Regions from separate parts of the Kitasatospora sp. NPDC054768 genome, predicted to be linked through region 1. Evidence: riboswitches for the same ligand, from Rfam matches in the RefSeq annotation. Region 1 holds a riboswitch; the other holds the start of a gene.
The links. A riboswitch is a leader RNA that binds a small molecule or an ion and turns the genes downstream of it on or off. The one in region 1 is predicted to bind thiamine pyrophosphate.
Positions count from the first base shown of each region.

Region 2: another riboswitch for thiamine pyrophosphate. It lies ahead of ACWGKU_RS19420 (purine-cytosine permease family protein); the one in region 1 lies ahead of thiO (glycine oxidase ThiO).

Region 1 is NZ_JBSHBN010000039.1:8,297-15,825, reverse strand. It holds gene ACWGKU_RS14615 (sulfite oxidase-like oxidoreductase) at 114-743, shown strand; gene pknB (Stk1 family PASTA domain-containing Ser/Thr kinase) at 778-2,559, opposite strand; gene ACWGKU_RS14605 (thiazole synthase) at 2,646-3,443, opposite strand; gene thiS (sulfur carrier protein ThiS) at 3,447-3,686, opposite strand; gene thiO (glycine oxidase ThiO) at 3,683-4,858, opposite strand; TPP riboswitch at 4,862-4,974, opposite strand; gene ACWGKU_RS14590 (NAD(P)/FAD-dependent oxidoreductase) at 5,058-6,266, shown strand; gene ACWGKU_RS14585 (Rv2175c family DNA-binding protein) at 6,309-6,674, shown strand; gene thiE (thiamine phosphate synthase) at 6,674-7,327, shown strand; gene ACWGKU_RS14575 (polyprenyl synthetase family protein) at 7,385-7,529, opposite strand, start outside.
Region 2 is NZ_JBSHBN010000059.1:30,007-37,535, reverse strand. It holds gene ACWGKU_RS19435 (DUF5926 family protein) at 1-945, opposite strand, end outside; gene ACWGKU_RS19430 (ATP-binding protein) at 1,015-1,590, opposite strand; gene ACWGKU_RS19425 (glycerophosphodiester phosphodiesterase) at 1,951-2,775, opposite strand; gene ACWGKU_RS19420 (purine-cytosine permease family protein) at 2,916-4,334, opposite strand; TPP riboswitch at 4,327-4,471, opposite strand; gene ACWGKU_RS19415 (S1C family serine protease) at 4,753-6,627, shown strand; tRNA gene ACWGKU_RS19410 (tRNA-Ser) at 6,691-6,778, shown strand; gene ACWGKU_RS19405 (MerR family transcriptional regulator) at 6,897-7,529, shown strand, end outside.

The sequences.
Region 1 (7,529 bases):
TCATCACGGAACGTGCTGGTGAGGGCTCGACCGTTGCTCCGTACGGGCCGGGGCGCGAATCCGCGCAAAGGGGCGCGCGCCGAGGCTCGTCCGCCGTCTGTCACCATGGATCCATGGGTCAGTCGAAACACGAACCGCTTCCGCCGTCTGACCCGAGGCTCCCCCCGGGCCAGCGCGCGCAGCGCGGCTGGCCCGCCCTGCACTACGGGCCGGTGCCCCGCTTCAAGCCCCTGACCTGGGACCTCCAGGTGTTCGGCGCCACCGCCTCGGCGGAGAAGCACAGCTGGGACTTCGAGGCCTTCTGCGCCCTCCCGCGCACCACCGTCGTCGGGGACATGCACTGCGTGACCAAGTTCTCGGTGCTCGGCAACGAATGGACGGGCGTGTCGGCCGCCGCCGTGCTCGACCTGGTGCCCCCGGCACCGGGCGTCACCCACGTCATGGTCTGGGCCGAGTACGGCTACAGCGCCAACCTGCGGCTGGCCGACTTCGCCGACCCCCGCACCCTGCTCGCCACCCACCGCAACGGCGAGGCGCTCACCGCCGAGCACGGCTTCCCGGTGCGGCTGGTGGTGCCGCGGCTGTACGCCTGGAAGGGCCCCAAGTGGGTGCGCGCGGTGGAGTACATGCGGGCCGACCGGCGCGGCTTCTGGGAGGAGCGCGGCTACCACAACCTCGCCGACCCCTGGCGCGAGCAGCGCTACTCCTACCAGGAGGAGCCCGGCGACGGGCCGCTGCGCTGAACCCCTCGCGGCGGCCGAGCGGGTCGGACGCGCCCTAGAACAGCGAGAACTTGACCGTCACCACGCTGCGCTGCGGGCGCCGCTCGCCCGCCGCCGGGCTCTGGCCGGAGGAGGTGACCGCGCCGAACACGTCCCAGCCGCTGGTCTGCATGGTGAAGCCCGCCGCCTGGAGCGCCTTCTGCGCCTCGTCCTTGCCCATCCCCGTGACGTTCGGGACCGGCACCATGCCCTTGCTGACCACCAGCGAGACCGCGGAGTTCTCCTGCAGCAGCTGCCCGGCCGCCGGCGAGCTGCTGATCACCGAGCCCTCGGGCACGGTGTCGTCGTAGGTCTCGGTCACACCGCCCCTGGTCAGCTGGGCGCCGGCCAGGGCCGAGGCGGCGTCGGCGGAGCTCTTGCCGGCGAGGTCCGGCACCGCGATCCGCTTGGGGCCCCGGGAGACGGTGACGGTGACGCTGTCGCTCTTGCGGGTGCGCGCACCCACCCCCGGATCCACGGAGATCACCTGCCCGGACGGCACGGACTCGCTGAACACCTCGACGAACCTGCCGTGCAGGCCCTCCTTGTCCAGGACCCGCTGCGCCTCGGCCCGGTCCTTGCCGAGCACGCCCGGCACCGCGCCGTACAGCCCCTCGGAGATCCCGTAGGTGGCGCCGCCGATCGCCAGGACCAGGGCGGCCACCGCGGCCGTCCAGATCAGCGGCCCACGGGGGAGACGGCGGCGCGGCGTGGCCGGCCGGCGCCGCTGCACCGGGGTCGGCTCGTCGTACGGGCGGGGCTCGGCGAGCAGCTCGTCCATCAGCTCCGGCGGCATGTCCAGCACGCTGGTGCGCTCGGTCGGCGGGGCGTCGGCGGGCCGCGGCAGCGGCTGGACCACCGAGGTCGGCTCGGTGGTCGGGTAGCGCGGGCCGGGCCGGGTGGAGGCCGGCGGCTCGGCGTCCAGCTCGGCCGGGGTGAGGGTGCGGCGCACCCGCTGGAGGGCGGCGAGCAGCTCGACCGCGTCGTACGGGCGCGCGTCGGCGGACCGGGCGCAGGCGCCGGCCACTATCGCGTCCAGTTCGGGGCCGACGGCGGGGGCGACCAGGGAGGGGGCCGGGACGTCCTCGTGCAGGTGCTTGTACATGACCTGGACGGGATTGTCGCCGGTGTGCGGGCGGCGGCCGGTGAGCATCTCGTACAGCAGGATGCCGGCCGCGTAGACGTCCACCCGCTGGTCGGTCGGGGCGTCCGGGCGGATCTGCTCGGGGGCCAGGTAGGAGACGGTGCCCATGACCGTGCCGCCGGTGGCGGTGGTGGTCGAGGTGGGCGCGCCGTCGGCGGTGCCGAGCACCCGGACCAGGCCGAAGTCGGCGACCTTGACCAGGCCGCCGTCGGTGATCAGCACGTTCTCGGGCTTGACGTCGCGGTGGACCAGCCCGGCCCGGTGGGCGGCGCCGAGCGCGGCCAGCACAGGCTCCAGCACGTCCAGAGCGGCCCGGACGGACAGCGCGCCGCGGTCGCGCAGCAGGTCGCGCAGGGTGCGGCCGGGCACGTACTCCATGGCGAGGAAGACGTGACCGCCGTCCGCGCCCTGGTCGAAGACGGTGACCACGTTGGGGTGGGTGAGCTTGGCGACGGCCTTGGCCTCGCGGATGAAGCGGGCGGTGAAACCCGCGTCGCCGGCCAGCGAAGGGTGCATCACCTTGAGTGCGACCACGCGGTCCAGACGGGTGTCGGTGCCCTTGTAGACGGTGGACATCCCGCCGGTCGCGACGCGCTGCTCGACCCGGTACCGGTTGTCGAGCAGGGCGCCGATCAAGGGGTCGTGCAGTGCCATGTCCACTCGGAGAGTCTAGAGCCGCCCGGGACGGCCGGTCCCGGAGGACACCGCCTCCGGGACCGGCTTGTGACATGCGCGACGGTTCAGAACGCGGGGCGCTCGCGGCTGTCCAGGTCGGCCCGGCCGGCCATCGCGGAGGAGGCCTCGGCGTGGAAGCGGCGCGGGATCCGGCCGGCCCGGTGGGCGAGCCGGCCCGCCTCGGCGGCGTGCCGCATCGCCTCGGCCATCAGCACCGGGTCCTGAGCCCTGGTCACCGCGGAGGCGAGCATCACCGCGGCGCAGCCCAGCTCCATCGCCAGCGCCACGTCGGAGGCGGTGCCGGCGCCCGCGTCCAGGATCACCGGGACGCCCGCACCCTCCACGATCAGCTGGAAGTTGTGCGGGTTGCGGATGCCCAGGCCCGAACCGATCGGCGAGCCCAGCGGCATGATGGCCGCGCAGCCGACGTCCTCCAGCTTGCGGGCCAGCACCGGGTCGTCGTTGGTGTACGGCAGGACGGTGAAGCCGTCGTCGACCAGCGTCTCGGCGGCGTCCAGCAGCTCGATCGGGTCGGGCAGCAGGGTGCGCTCGTCGGCGATCACCTCCAGCTTGACCCAGTCGGTGCCGAGCGCCTCGCGGGCCAGTCGGGCGGTCAGCACGGCCTCGCCGGCGGTGAAGCAGCCGGCCGTGTTGGGCAGCACCCGGATGCCGTTGCGGGTCAGCACGTCGAGCACGGAGCCCTGGGTGGTGGCGTCGACCCGGCGCATGGCGACGGTGGTCAGCTCGGTGCCGGAGGCGAGCAGCGCGCGCTCCAGGACCGCCAGGCTGGGGGCGCCCCCGGTACCCATGATCAGCCGGGAGGAGAAGGCCGTCCCGGCGATGGTCAGAAGGTCGTCGGCCATGGTTCAGCCTCCCTGCACGGCGGTGAGGATCTCGATCCGGTCGCCGCCGGCCAGCGCCGTCCCGGGCCACGAACCGCGGGGCACCACGGCCTCGTTGAGCGCGGCGGCGACACCGGTGTTGGCGGCGCTGACGGCGGCCACCACCTCGGCGAGGGTGGTCGTGGCGGACACCCGGCGGGGCTCGCCGTTGACGGTCAGGGCGATCTCGTTCGGGGTGATCTCGTTCGGGGCGATCTCGGTCATGCGGAGGCCTTCGCAGCGGGGGGTTCGGGGGAGAAGCGCAGGGGCGTGAACGGCCTTGCCGTTTCGGGGACTTCACCGGTGGCCAGGTACTCGGAGACCAGGTCGGCGGTCACCGGGGTGAGCAGCACGCCGTTGCGGTAGTGGCCGGTGGCGGCGACCAGCCCGGGCAGTGACGTCGGGCCGAGCAGCGGGGCGTTGTCCGGCGATCCGGGGCGCAGCCCGGCGGAGGTCTCCAGCAGCGGGAGTTCGGTGATTCCCGGGACCAACTCGTGGGCGTCGCGCAGGAGTTCGTACACCCCGCCGGCGGTGACGGTGGTGTCGTAGCCCTGCTCCTCGGTGGTCGCGCCGACCACCAGCTCGCCGTTCTCCCGGGGCACCAGGTACAGGTGCCGGCCGCGGACGACGGCGCGGACGTTGCGGGACAGGAACGGGTGGTAGGCGTCCGGGACGTGCAGCCGCAGCACCTGCCCCTTCACCGGGCGGATCGCGGGCAGCACACCGTCGGGCAGGCCGGGCAGCCGGTGGCTGTGCGGGCCGGCGGCGAGGACGACCTGCCCGGCGCCCACCCGTTCCCCGGTCGAGAGCCGGGCGCCGGTCGCGCGGCCGCCCTCGACCAGCAGCTCGACGGCCTCGGCGCGGTGCAGCAGGACGTTCGCGTTCTCGCAGGCGGCGGCCAGGGCGGTGAGCAGGCGCCGGGGGTCCACCTGGTGGTCGTCCGCGACGTGCAGGCCGCCGCGCACGCCGGGGGCGAGCATCGGCTCCAGCCTGCGGGCCTCCCGGCCGGTCAGCCAGGTCGAGTCCAGACCGAGCCGCTGGTGGAAGGCGTGCAGCTCGCGCAGTTCCTCGCGGTCGTCGGAGTCCAGCGCCACGGCGACGGTGCCGCAGCGGCGGTAGCCGGTGTCCCGGCCGCCGCTCGCCTCGGAGAGCTCGGCGGCGAAGGCCGCGTACCGCTCGTTCGAGGCCATCCCGAGGCGGAGCAGCGGCTCCTCGCCGTACTGCAGCTCGGTGACCGGGGCGAGCATCCCGGCCGCGACCCCGGCGGCCCCGCCGCCGGGGGAGGGGTCGACCACGATCACGTTCCGCAGCCCGCGCTGCGCGGCGCGCCAGGCGACGGCGAGGCCGATGACGCCCCCGCCGATCACCAGCACGTCGGCGTGGGCGCCTGATGGCAAGCGTGACAAAGCTGCTCTTCTCCCTTCGCCGGTATGACCCGGATCAGGTTCGGACGGTCGCAGGCCGTGCCAGCCCGCCTCTCAGCCCGGTGCGCCGGGCTCCCGTGTGGTGCCCCCACCTTAACGCCGGGGGTCGGCCCGGCCGAAGGCCCGTACAGCGGGCGGACGGCCCGCAGGCCGCCGCGTCGCGCTGAGTACAGTGACGGGCGTGGCAGAGCTGAGCGGAACGGATCAGGTGGTCGTCGTCGGAGCCGGGCTGGCCGGGGCGCAGTGCGCCCTCAAGCTGCGGCAGGGCGGCCGGCAGGGGCCGATCGTGCTGGTCGGCGAGGAGCCGCACGCGCCGTACGACCGGCCGCCGCTCTCCAAGGACGTGCTGCTCGGCAAGGCCGACTCCACCGCCCTGGACATCGACTACGGGCCGCTCGGCATCGAGCTGCTCACCGGCCGCCGGGCCACCGGCCTGACCCCCGGCGTGCTGCACACCGACGGCGGCGACCTCCCGTACGGCTCGCTGGTGATCGCCACCGGCGCCGTCCCGCGGGCCCTGCCCGGCGCCGAGCGCGCGCACCTGCTGCACACCCTGGACGACGCCCTGGCGCTGCGCGCGCTGCTGCGCCCCGGGCTGCGGCTGGTGCTGGTCGGCGCGGGCTGGATCGGCGCCGAGGTGTCCACCGCGGCCCGCGCGGCGGGCTGCGAGGTGACCGTGGTCGAGGCCGGCCCGGCGCCGCTGCCCGGCGCGCTGCCGACCGAGGTCGGCTCGGCGATGGCCGCCTGGTACGCCGGGGCCGGGGTCGACCTGCGCTGCGGGGTCGGCGTGGCCGCCGTCCAGCCCGGCGCGGTGCTGCTGGCGGACGGCTCGCACCTGCCCGCCGACGAGGTGGTGGTCGGCATCGGGGCCCGCCCCGCGACCGGCTGGCTGGCCGGATCCGGGGTCGAGCTGGACGCGGCCGGCGCCGTCGTGGTGGACGGGCGGCTGCGCACCTCGGTGCCCGGGGTGTTCGCGGCCGGCGACTGCGTCAGCTACCCCTCGGCCCGGGCCGGGGCCCGGCTGGCCGTCCAGCACTGGGACCACGCCCTGCAGTCCGGCGAGGCGGTGGCCGCAGCCGTCCTGGGCGCGGACGCGCCGGCCTACGACCCGGTGCCGTACTTCTGGTCCGAGCAGTTCGGCCGGATGGTCCAGTACGCCGGCCGGCACGCCGAGGGCGACGAGCTGCTGTGGCGCGGCTCCCCGAGGGACGGCGACTGGTCGGTGCTCTGGCTGCGCGACGGCGTGCCGAGCGCGTTGCTGGCCGTGGACCGGCCGCGCGACCTCACCCAGGGGCGGAGGCTGATCGAGCGCGGTACGGCCCTGGATCCGGCCCGGGCGGGCGACCCGGCGGTGCCGCTGAAGTCGGCCGTCGCGGGGTAGTGCCTGGTGCGCGGTGGGCCGCGGAGGTGGCAGTCTGGTGGCGTGAGTGAGATCGAAAGCAAGATTGAAGCCCTGGTCACCGACTGGATGTACCTGCCCGACATCTCGGAGCAGTGGGGGGTCCGGGTCACCGAGGTACGTGACCTGGTCAAGAACGGCGGCCTGATCGCCGTCCGGCGCGGGCCGAACAAGTCGCTGCAGGTCCCGGCGGCGTTCATCGACGGCCCGGGCCTGGTCAAGCACCTGTCCGGCACCCTGACCGTCCTGCGGGACTGCGGGTACAACGACGTGGAGATCCTGGAGTGGCTCTTCACCGAGGACCCGTCGCTGCCCGGTAGCCCGATCCAGGCGCTGCGGGAGAACCGCGGCACCGAGGTGAAGCGCCGCGCCCAGGCGATGCTGATCTGATGGCGGCGGACACGCTGCGTACCCGGCTGGCCGACGCCCGGCTCTACCTGTGCACCGACGCCCGCCGGGAGCAGGGCGACCTCGCCGAGTTCCTGGACGCGGCGCTGGCGGGCGGGGTGGACATCGTCCAGCTGCGGGACAAGGGCCTGGAGGCCAAGCAGGAGCTGGAGGCCCTGGAGGTCTTCGCCGACGCCTGCCGCCGGCACGGCAAGCTGCTGGCCGTCAACGACCGTGCCGACGTCGCCCACGCGGCCCGGCCGGACGTCCTGCACCTCGGCCAGGACGACCTGCCGGTGCAGGCCGCCAGGGCGATCCTCGGCGAGGACGTGCTGATCGGCCGTTCCTGCCACGCCGAGTCCGAGGTGGACGCGGCGATCGCCGAACCCGGTACGGACTACTTCTGCACCGGCCCGGTCTGGCCGACCCCGACCAAGCCGGGCCGCCCGGCCCCGGGCCTCGGCCTGGTCTCGTACGCGGCGAAGCAGGACACCGACCGGCCGTGGTTCGCGATCGGCGGGATCGACCTCGGCAACCTGGACGAGGTGCTGGCCGCCGGTGCCCGCAGGATCGTCGTGGTGCGGGCCGTCACCGCCGCGGCGGATCCGCGGGCGGCCGCCGCCGAGCTGTCCCGCCGGGTGCGCGCCGCGCTCTGACCGGCCCGGATCAGCGGGATCCGGGGGCCCGCAGGCCCCCGGGGCCGTCGCCGTCCGTCAGTACTTGCGGACGGTGGCGGCCTCGGCCAGGGCCAGCAGCACCGTACGGGCCCGGTCGTCGGCGAGCGGAGCGGCCTCCAGCGCGGCCAGCGACTGCCGCATCAGCTCCTCGATCCGGTGCTCCACCAGCTCGGGCGCGCCG
Region 2 (7,529 bases), on a different contig from region 1:
GGCGCGCCGCTCCTCGGCGGTCAGCGGGGTCCCGTCGGCGAGCACGGCGGCGAGCCGCTCGGCGAACTCGGCGGCCGGCTTCTCGCAGTCGGCGGCGGTCATCGCGAGCGGGAGATCCCACACCGGGACGGTCAGGCCGTGCGCGCGGAACGAGCCCACCAGGCGGGTGTCCGCGCCGAGCGAGGCCTCGCCGGCCGCGTTCAGCCGGGCCAGCGCGTCCAGCAGTTGCTCCTCCGGCACGGTCATCACCCAGCGCAGGTGGTTCTTGTCCGGAGTGCCGCACCAGTAGGCGGAGTCCACGCCGGCGAGCTTCTCGGTCGGGATGGCCGAGGCGTTGGCGCGCTCCAGGGAGGCGGCGACCTCACCGGTGGCGGCCTCGGCGTCCTCCAGCCAGAACTCGAAGCCGGTGTGCACGGTGGGCGTGAACGCGGCCCCGGCGTCCAGCAGGTCCTGCAGGCGGCGCCCGCCCGGGACGGTCCGGCGGGCCGGCACCGGGCTGCCCGGCTCGGTGGCCAGGGCCAGCTCCAGGGCGTCCGCGAGGTCGCGGCTGAGGTCGCCGGAGGCGGACTGGGTCTGCAGGCCGAGCAGGATCGAGCCGTCCTGGCGGCGCAGGGCCGGCCAGGCCAGCGGCAGCACGGTGGCCAGGGTCACCGACGGGACGTCACCGGTGGCGCCGTCCGCCACCCCGGCGGCCAGCGTCAGCGGCACCGTGGCGGCGGGCACCAGCTCGCGCAGCGCCACCCAGTCGGCCTCGCCCGACAGGCCCTCGAACGGGCGGTGCACCAGCTCCTGCACCGCGTGCGAGGCCTCCCGGCCGTGACACGCCTTGTACCGGCGGCCGGAGCCGCAGGGGCAGTCCTCGCGGGCCCCGACCACGGGGATCTCGCCCGTGACGGCGGTGGTGGACTGGCGCTGCGGCGCCTTCTTGGCGGCCTTCTTGCCCATGCTGCGGCTCTCCCGGAAACGGTGGTCCTGTGTTCCGGGAAGCCTAACGACACATTCCCCGCGCCCGGCTCACGCGCTACGGGCGTCGCCCCCGGTGCGCCGGGCGTGCCGGGCCCGGGCGGGCAGCGCCGCCCAGACCGTGACCTCGCCGGGGGCGTCGCGCACGCCCCAGTCGCTGGCCAGCTGGTCGACGATGCTCAGGCCGCGGCCGCCGCGCGAGGTCAGCGAGGGACTCGCGGGCAGCGGCCGGGTGGCCGCCCCGCCGTCCGTGACCTCCAGGGTGAGCACCCCGTCGGCGTGCATCTGCCAGCGGACCAGCACGCCGCCGTCCGGCTCGTCCGAGCCCTCGGCGGACTCCCGGCCGCCCGGTGCGGCGCGCGTCCCGGACGGGACGCCGACCAGCACCTGCCCGAGCACCTCGGCCCGGCCGCTGCGGCCCAGGGCCGGCAGCGGGCCGAGCGGACGGGCGTATCGACAGGCGTTGCTCAACAGCTCGGAAAGGATCAGAACAGCATCATCGATGACCGGTTCCGGTATCTGCCGGTCACCCAGATCTCGACGCAGTCGGCGCCGTGCGACCCCGACACTCGCTGGGCCGTGCGGCACTGCCATGGTCGATGAAGTCGGCACTTCACGCGCCACCATCAACGCCACCCCCGGACCTCCTTCAGCGTATGCCGAGGGAGAGATGCCCCTTGGTAATGCGTCGGAAACGAGCACCGGACGATCCCGCGAGCCCATTTCGAGTGCGGCGACCGACGGTCGACATCAGGTCATTCCGTGCTCACCCTCTGTCGCCTGGATGCAAGAATTCCGGCAATTTCGCGCAAGGAAGGTTTGACTGCCGACCAGAGTGATCGGACCGGAGTGATCGGATCGGGAGGATCCGACCGGGCCGACCGGACGCAAGTGACCGGACGCAAGTGACCGGACGGAGCGACCGGACGGAGCGACCGGTTCGGGGCGACCGGATCGGGCGGGTGCGGCCCCGGACGCGCCGGCGGATCACCGGCCGAGCTGCGCCAGCACCTCCGCGGGCCGGTTGGTGATGATCGCGGACACCCCGAGCTCCAGGCAGAGCTCGACGTCGGCCGGCTCGTCCACCGTCCACACGTGCACCTCGTGCCCCAGCTCGCGCAGCCTGGTCACCAGGTGCGGGCGGGCCCGCACCAGCTCGATGCCCGGGCCGGCGATCCGCGCCCCGCCCGGCAGCGGCGAACCCTCGCGCAGCCGGCCGAGCAGCGGCAGGGTCCGCTCGAACAGGAACACCCGCCGGTACTGCGGCGCGGCGGCGGCCACCCGGTTCAGCGCGATCGAGGAGAAGCTCATGATCCGGGCGGACGGGCGGTCGCCGCCCCGGGTCGCGCCGATCCCGAACCGCTCCAGCGTCCGCAGCAGCTCGGCCTCCACCCGGCCGCGGAAACGCACCGGGTGCTTGGTCTCGATCGCCAGGTCCACCGGGCGGCCGCACTCCACCACCAGCTCCAGCAGCCGCTCCAGCCGCAGCACGCCGCGCAGCTCCGGGTCGACGCTGGGGCGGCCGGTCTTCCAGGCGCCGAAGTCGTAGTCCTCCAGCTCGGCGAGGGTCATCGCCGAGACGGTGCCCCGGCCGTTGGAGACCCGGCCGATCCGGCGGTCGTGCACGCAGACCAGCGCGCCGTCGGCGGTGACCCGGACATCGCACTCCAGCGCGTCGGCGCCCTCGTCGAGCGCGCGCCGGTAGGCCGCGAGGGTGTGCTCGGGCAGGGCGTGGGAGGAACCGCGGTGGGCGATCACCTGGACGGACGGCACGGTGCGCGCCGCCGGCGAGGACAGGTCTGGGCTGGTCACAGGCCCAACGATAGGCGGCACAGGTGAAGCGCGGACAAAGACGGCCCCAACCTGTGGGGCCGTCTTCCTGCCCGCGGAGCCGTCCCGGCCGGGCCCGCGGGGCCGGGCCGCCCCCGCTTCGCCCGGTGCGGGCGGCCCGCTCAGTGCCGGTCGGCGCGGCGGGAGAGCGGGGTGAGCGCCCAGGTGACCAGGGCGGGCACCAGGAAGGCGAACAGCGAGGCGGAGGTCCACTCCTGCGGGGTGAAGTGCAGCGACTCCTGGGCCGAGGTCCAGAAGTCCGTCCACCAGCCGGCCACCTTGGTCGGCGCGATGAACTGGTAGACCGCGAAGCCCAGGGCCCACGGCAGCAGCATCGGCCAGCGGGACGGCGCGTCGGCGGAGAGGTTCCAGCCGCGCCGCCCGGCGCCGAGGAAGTAGTCCACCACGAGCACCGCCAGCAGCGGCACGAACACCGAGCCGATCAGCCCGAGGAAGCCGTAGTAGGTGTCGGTGAACTCGTCGATCCGCAGCGCCAGCACGGTGGTCAGCGCGCCGATCGCGCCGGAGAGCACCCGGCGGTCCACCTTCGGCAGCAGGTTCTGCACCGACATCGCCGTCGAGTACACGTTGGCGAAGGACTGGTCCGTCTCGCGCAGCACCAGCACCAGCAGGAACAGCCAGCCGGCCCAGACCCCGAGGAAGGAGTCGAAGATCCGGTTCGGATCGCCGTCCGACTGCAGCAGCGCCATCAGGCCGAGCACGTAGCACCAGACCTGGGCGATCGTGTAGCCGGAGAAGCTGCCCCAGAACGCCGAGCGCGGGGTGCGCGAGTGCCGGGTGTAGTCGGCGGCCAGCGGGACGAAGGAGACCGACACCGCGATCATCGCGTCGGTGGCGCCCAGGAAGCCGTGCCAGTTGCCCGCCCCCGGGTCCGGCACGCCCTGGCGGCCCAGCTGGACGGTGAAGTACACCATCGCCACCGCGACCGCCCCGGCCACGAAGCGGCGCAGCACCGCGATCGAGCCCAGCGGCCAGATGGTCAGCGCCGTGGTCAGCGCGCCCGCGAGCAGGACGAACAGCCAGCGGTAGCCGGTGGTGTGCGCGACGGTCTGCGCGCCCGCCGAGATGGTCAGCAGCTCGAACACGCCCCAGCCGATGCACTGCACGATGTTCAGCACCGTCGGCAGGTACGACAGCCGGGTGCCGAACAGACCGCGCAGGTTCGCCATCGCGGGGGCGCCGGTGCGGGCGCCGATCAGCGAGGCCACGCCGAGCATCGCGGTGCCGACCGCCGTACCGACCGTGATCGCGGTCACCGCGGCGACCAGCGACAGCTCGCTGCCGGGGGCGCCGAGCACGGTGGCGGCGGTGGAGAAGCCGATCAGGCTGACGCCCAGGTTCATCCAGAGCGCGAAGTGGTCCCGGAAGCGCAGCGTGCGCGGCGGCTCGGTGTCCAGCACCAGGGGCGCTTCGACGTGCTCGGGGCGCTCCAGGACGGCGGTCGCGCCCGCGGCGGAGGCGTCCGCACCGGGGGCGGGAACGTTCGCGCCCGAAGAAGAGGATGGCGAAGCAGGCGGCATGGCCGATACTCCCTACGCCGGCATTACCCGGACAGGTTCCGGCGGTCAGCGCCCCCTCGACCGTCCGTCACTCGTGTGGCGTACGGTCGACATGCGCACTCTCAGCCTGGTGGGTCCAAGCTCCCGCGTGTCAGTTTGGAGCGACAGGCTAACCGGCACGGGGGCGAACGCCCAAGGCCGAGGGTGTGCGGTCCGCATCGCGGGACGCCCGGCGGGGGAGGGGAGCCTCGGCCGTCGGTGCCGGTGCCGGCGTGGGTGCCGGCGTGGGTGTCGGAGCCGGTGTTCGGTGCCGGCGTCGGGTGTCGGCGTCTGCGTCGGCTAAGGATTCTTATGAGTTCTTCAGAGGGGTCCTTACGGCAATCGAATCGACAGTGCGAAAAACTATGGTCCTTGGTTCTGCCAGCTATGGAGGTCGTCCGTGAGCACCGAGCGCGAGGTTGGGCCCGCCGGGCCGCAGGGGGAGCAGCCCGCCGGGCAGGGGGCGGCCGAGTCCGCTTCCGAAGGCCCCGCTCAGGGCGGGCACCAGCCGACCATGGCCTTCCGGCGGGTGCCCGAGCCGGAGTCGGGCGCCGTCGAGGCCGCCCCCGTCGAGGCGGCACCGCCCGTCGACGCCGTCGCGGCCGAGGGTGTCCCGGCCGAGGGCGGGCACAAGCCCACCGTCGCCTTCACCAAGGTGCCCGCACCGGAGGCCCCCGCGGCTCCCGCGGCCCCCGCGGCCCCCGCGGCCCCCGCGTCCCCTGCGGCGCCCGCCGCCGAGCAGCCGGCCGTCGACCCGGTCACCGGCTACATCGACGCGCCGCCGCCGGTCCTGCCGCCCGCCCCGCAGGCTCCGGTGGCCCCGCTCGCCGCGCCCGCCCCGGCCGCGGCCCCCGCCGCCCCGGCGCTGCCGCCGGTCGACAACCCGTACGCCACCCCGACCCACGGCGTCCCGGCGGCCGGCGCGCACGAGGGCTACGGCGCCGCTCCGGCCGCCCCCGGCGCGCACGAGGGCTACGGCGCCGCCCCCGCCGCGCACGGCCACCACCCCTTCGGGGCCGGTCAGCCGCTCGGCGGCTGGGGCCCCGCCCACGACTCCACCTCCGGCGGCGCGGGCTACCCCGGCGGCCCGGCGGGCCCGCTCGGCTACCCGGCGGACCACCCCGGCGGTCCGGTCGGCCCCGGCGGCCCGCGCAAGAAGCGCGGCGGCCTGGTCGCCCTGATCGCGGCCGTCGCGCTGGTCGCCGGTGTGGCCGGCGGCGTGCTCGGCGTGACCGTCACCGACAATGCCGACAAGCGCAGCTCCGCGAACGACCACCGCAGCACCACCGTGCAGGCCAGCGACACCCAGAAGAACGAGCCCGCCCCCGGCTCGATCGCCGCCATCGCGCAGAAGGCGCTGCCCAGCGTCGTCACCATCAAGGCGCAGGGCAACGGCGAGTCGGGCACCGGCACCGGCTTCGTCTTCGACACCGAGGGCCACATCCTCACCAACAACCACGTGGTCGCGCCGACCCTCAACGGCGGCAAACTGACCGTCAAGTTCGCCGACGGCAGCTCCTACAGCGCCTCCGTGCTGGGCCACGCCGAGGGCTACGACGTCGCCGTGGTCAAGATCGACAACCCGCCGAAGAGCAAGCTGACCCCGCTGCCGCTGGCCGACTCCGACAAGGTCAACGTCGGTGACGCCACCGTCGCGATCGGTGCGCCGTACGGCCTGGAGTCCACCGTCACCAGCGGCATCATCAGCGCCAAGGACCGCCCGGTGGCCTCCGGCGACGACACCGGCTCGCAGGCCTCGTACATGAACGCCCTGCAGACCGACGCCTCGATCAACCCCGGCAACTCCGGCGGCCCGCTGCTCGACTCCGGCGGCGCGGTGATCGGCATCAACTCGGCGATCCAGTCCAACGCCTCCGCCAACGGCCGGGCCGGCAGCATCGGCCTGGGCTTCGCCATCCCGATCAACCAGGCCAAGTGGGTCGCGGACACCCTGATCAAGACCGGCAAGCCGGTCTACGCCAAGCTCGACGTGCTGCGCAACGACGACTACAAGGGCGACGGCGCGCAGATCCAGACCAAGGACATCCAGGGCCAGCCGGCCGTCACCCCCGGCGGCGCGGCCGACAAGGCCGGCCTCAAGCCGGGGGACGTCATCACCAAGCTCGGCGGCGTGCCGATCGACAACGGCCCGGCCCTGGTCAGCCGGATCTGGACGCACAAGCCCGGCGAGACCGTCGACGTCGAGTACACCCGCAACGGCCAGACCTTCAACACCAAGGTCACCCTCGGTCAGCGCGAGGGCGACCAGTCGTGACCCCCGCCCGCACCGAAACGTGTGCGCCGAACCCCGCCGGACCCGTTAGGCTGACCTCCGCCTGGAGAGCTGCCCGAGCGGCCTAAGGGAACAGTCTTGAAAACTGTCGTGCGGTGACCCCGTACCGTGGGTTCGAATCCCACGCTCTCCGCCGGTAGGAGAACCACCTGCTCAGGGCGGGTGCCGAGTTCGCTCGGCACCCGCCCTCGGTGTTTCCCGGACGGCCGGGTTGACCCTGACACGGTGGCAGGGGATGGAGTGGGCGCATCATGTTGAACATCGGAGACTTCGCCAGCCACGGCCGGGTGTCGGTACGGATGCTGCGCCACTACGACGCGATCGGGCTGCTGCGGCCCGCCCGGGTGGACCCGGTCAGCGGGTACCGCTCCTACGAGGCGTCCCAACTGGCCCGGCTCAACCGGGTGATCGCGCTCAAGGAGCTCGGCTTCACCCTGCAGCAGGTGCGCGCCGTCCTGGACGAGCAGGTGGACGCGGCCGAACTGCGCGGCATGCTGCGGCTGCGGCGGGCCCAGCTCGCCGAGGCGATCGCCGCCGACGAGCTGCGGCTGGCCCGGGTGGAGGCGAGGCTCCGGACGATCGAGAGCGAGGGGACCATGTCCGCACACGATGTCGTGGTGAAGCGGGTGCCGTCCGTCCGGGTGGCCCAACTGGCCGGTGCGGCCACGAGTTACGAGCCGGAGGACATCGGCCCGGTGATCGGGCCGCTGTTCGCCGAACTGTGCCGGAGGCTGGCCGCGGCCGGGGTCGAGGCGGCCGGCCCGTCCGTCGCCCGCTACCAGGACGCGCCGGAGGGCAACGGCTCGGTGCTGGTCCTGGTGGCCGTCCCGGTGGGCCCGTCGGTGCGGCCGGGTGAGCACGACTTCGAGGTGCTCGACCTGCCG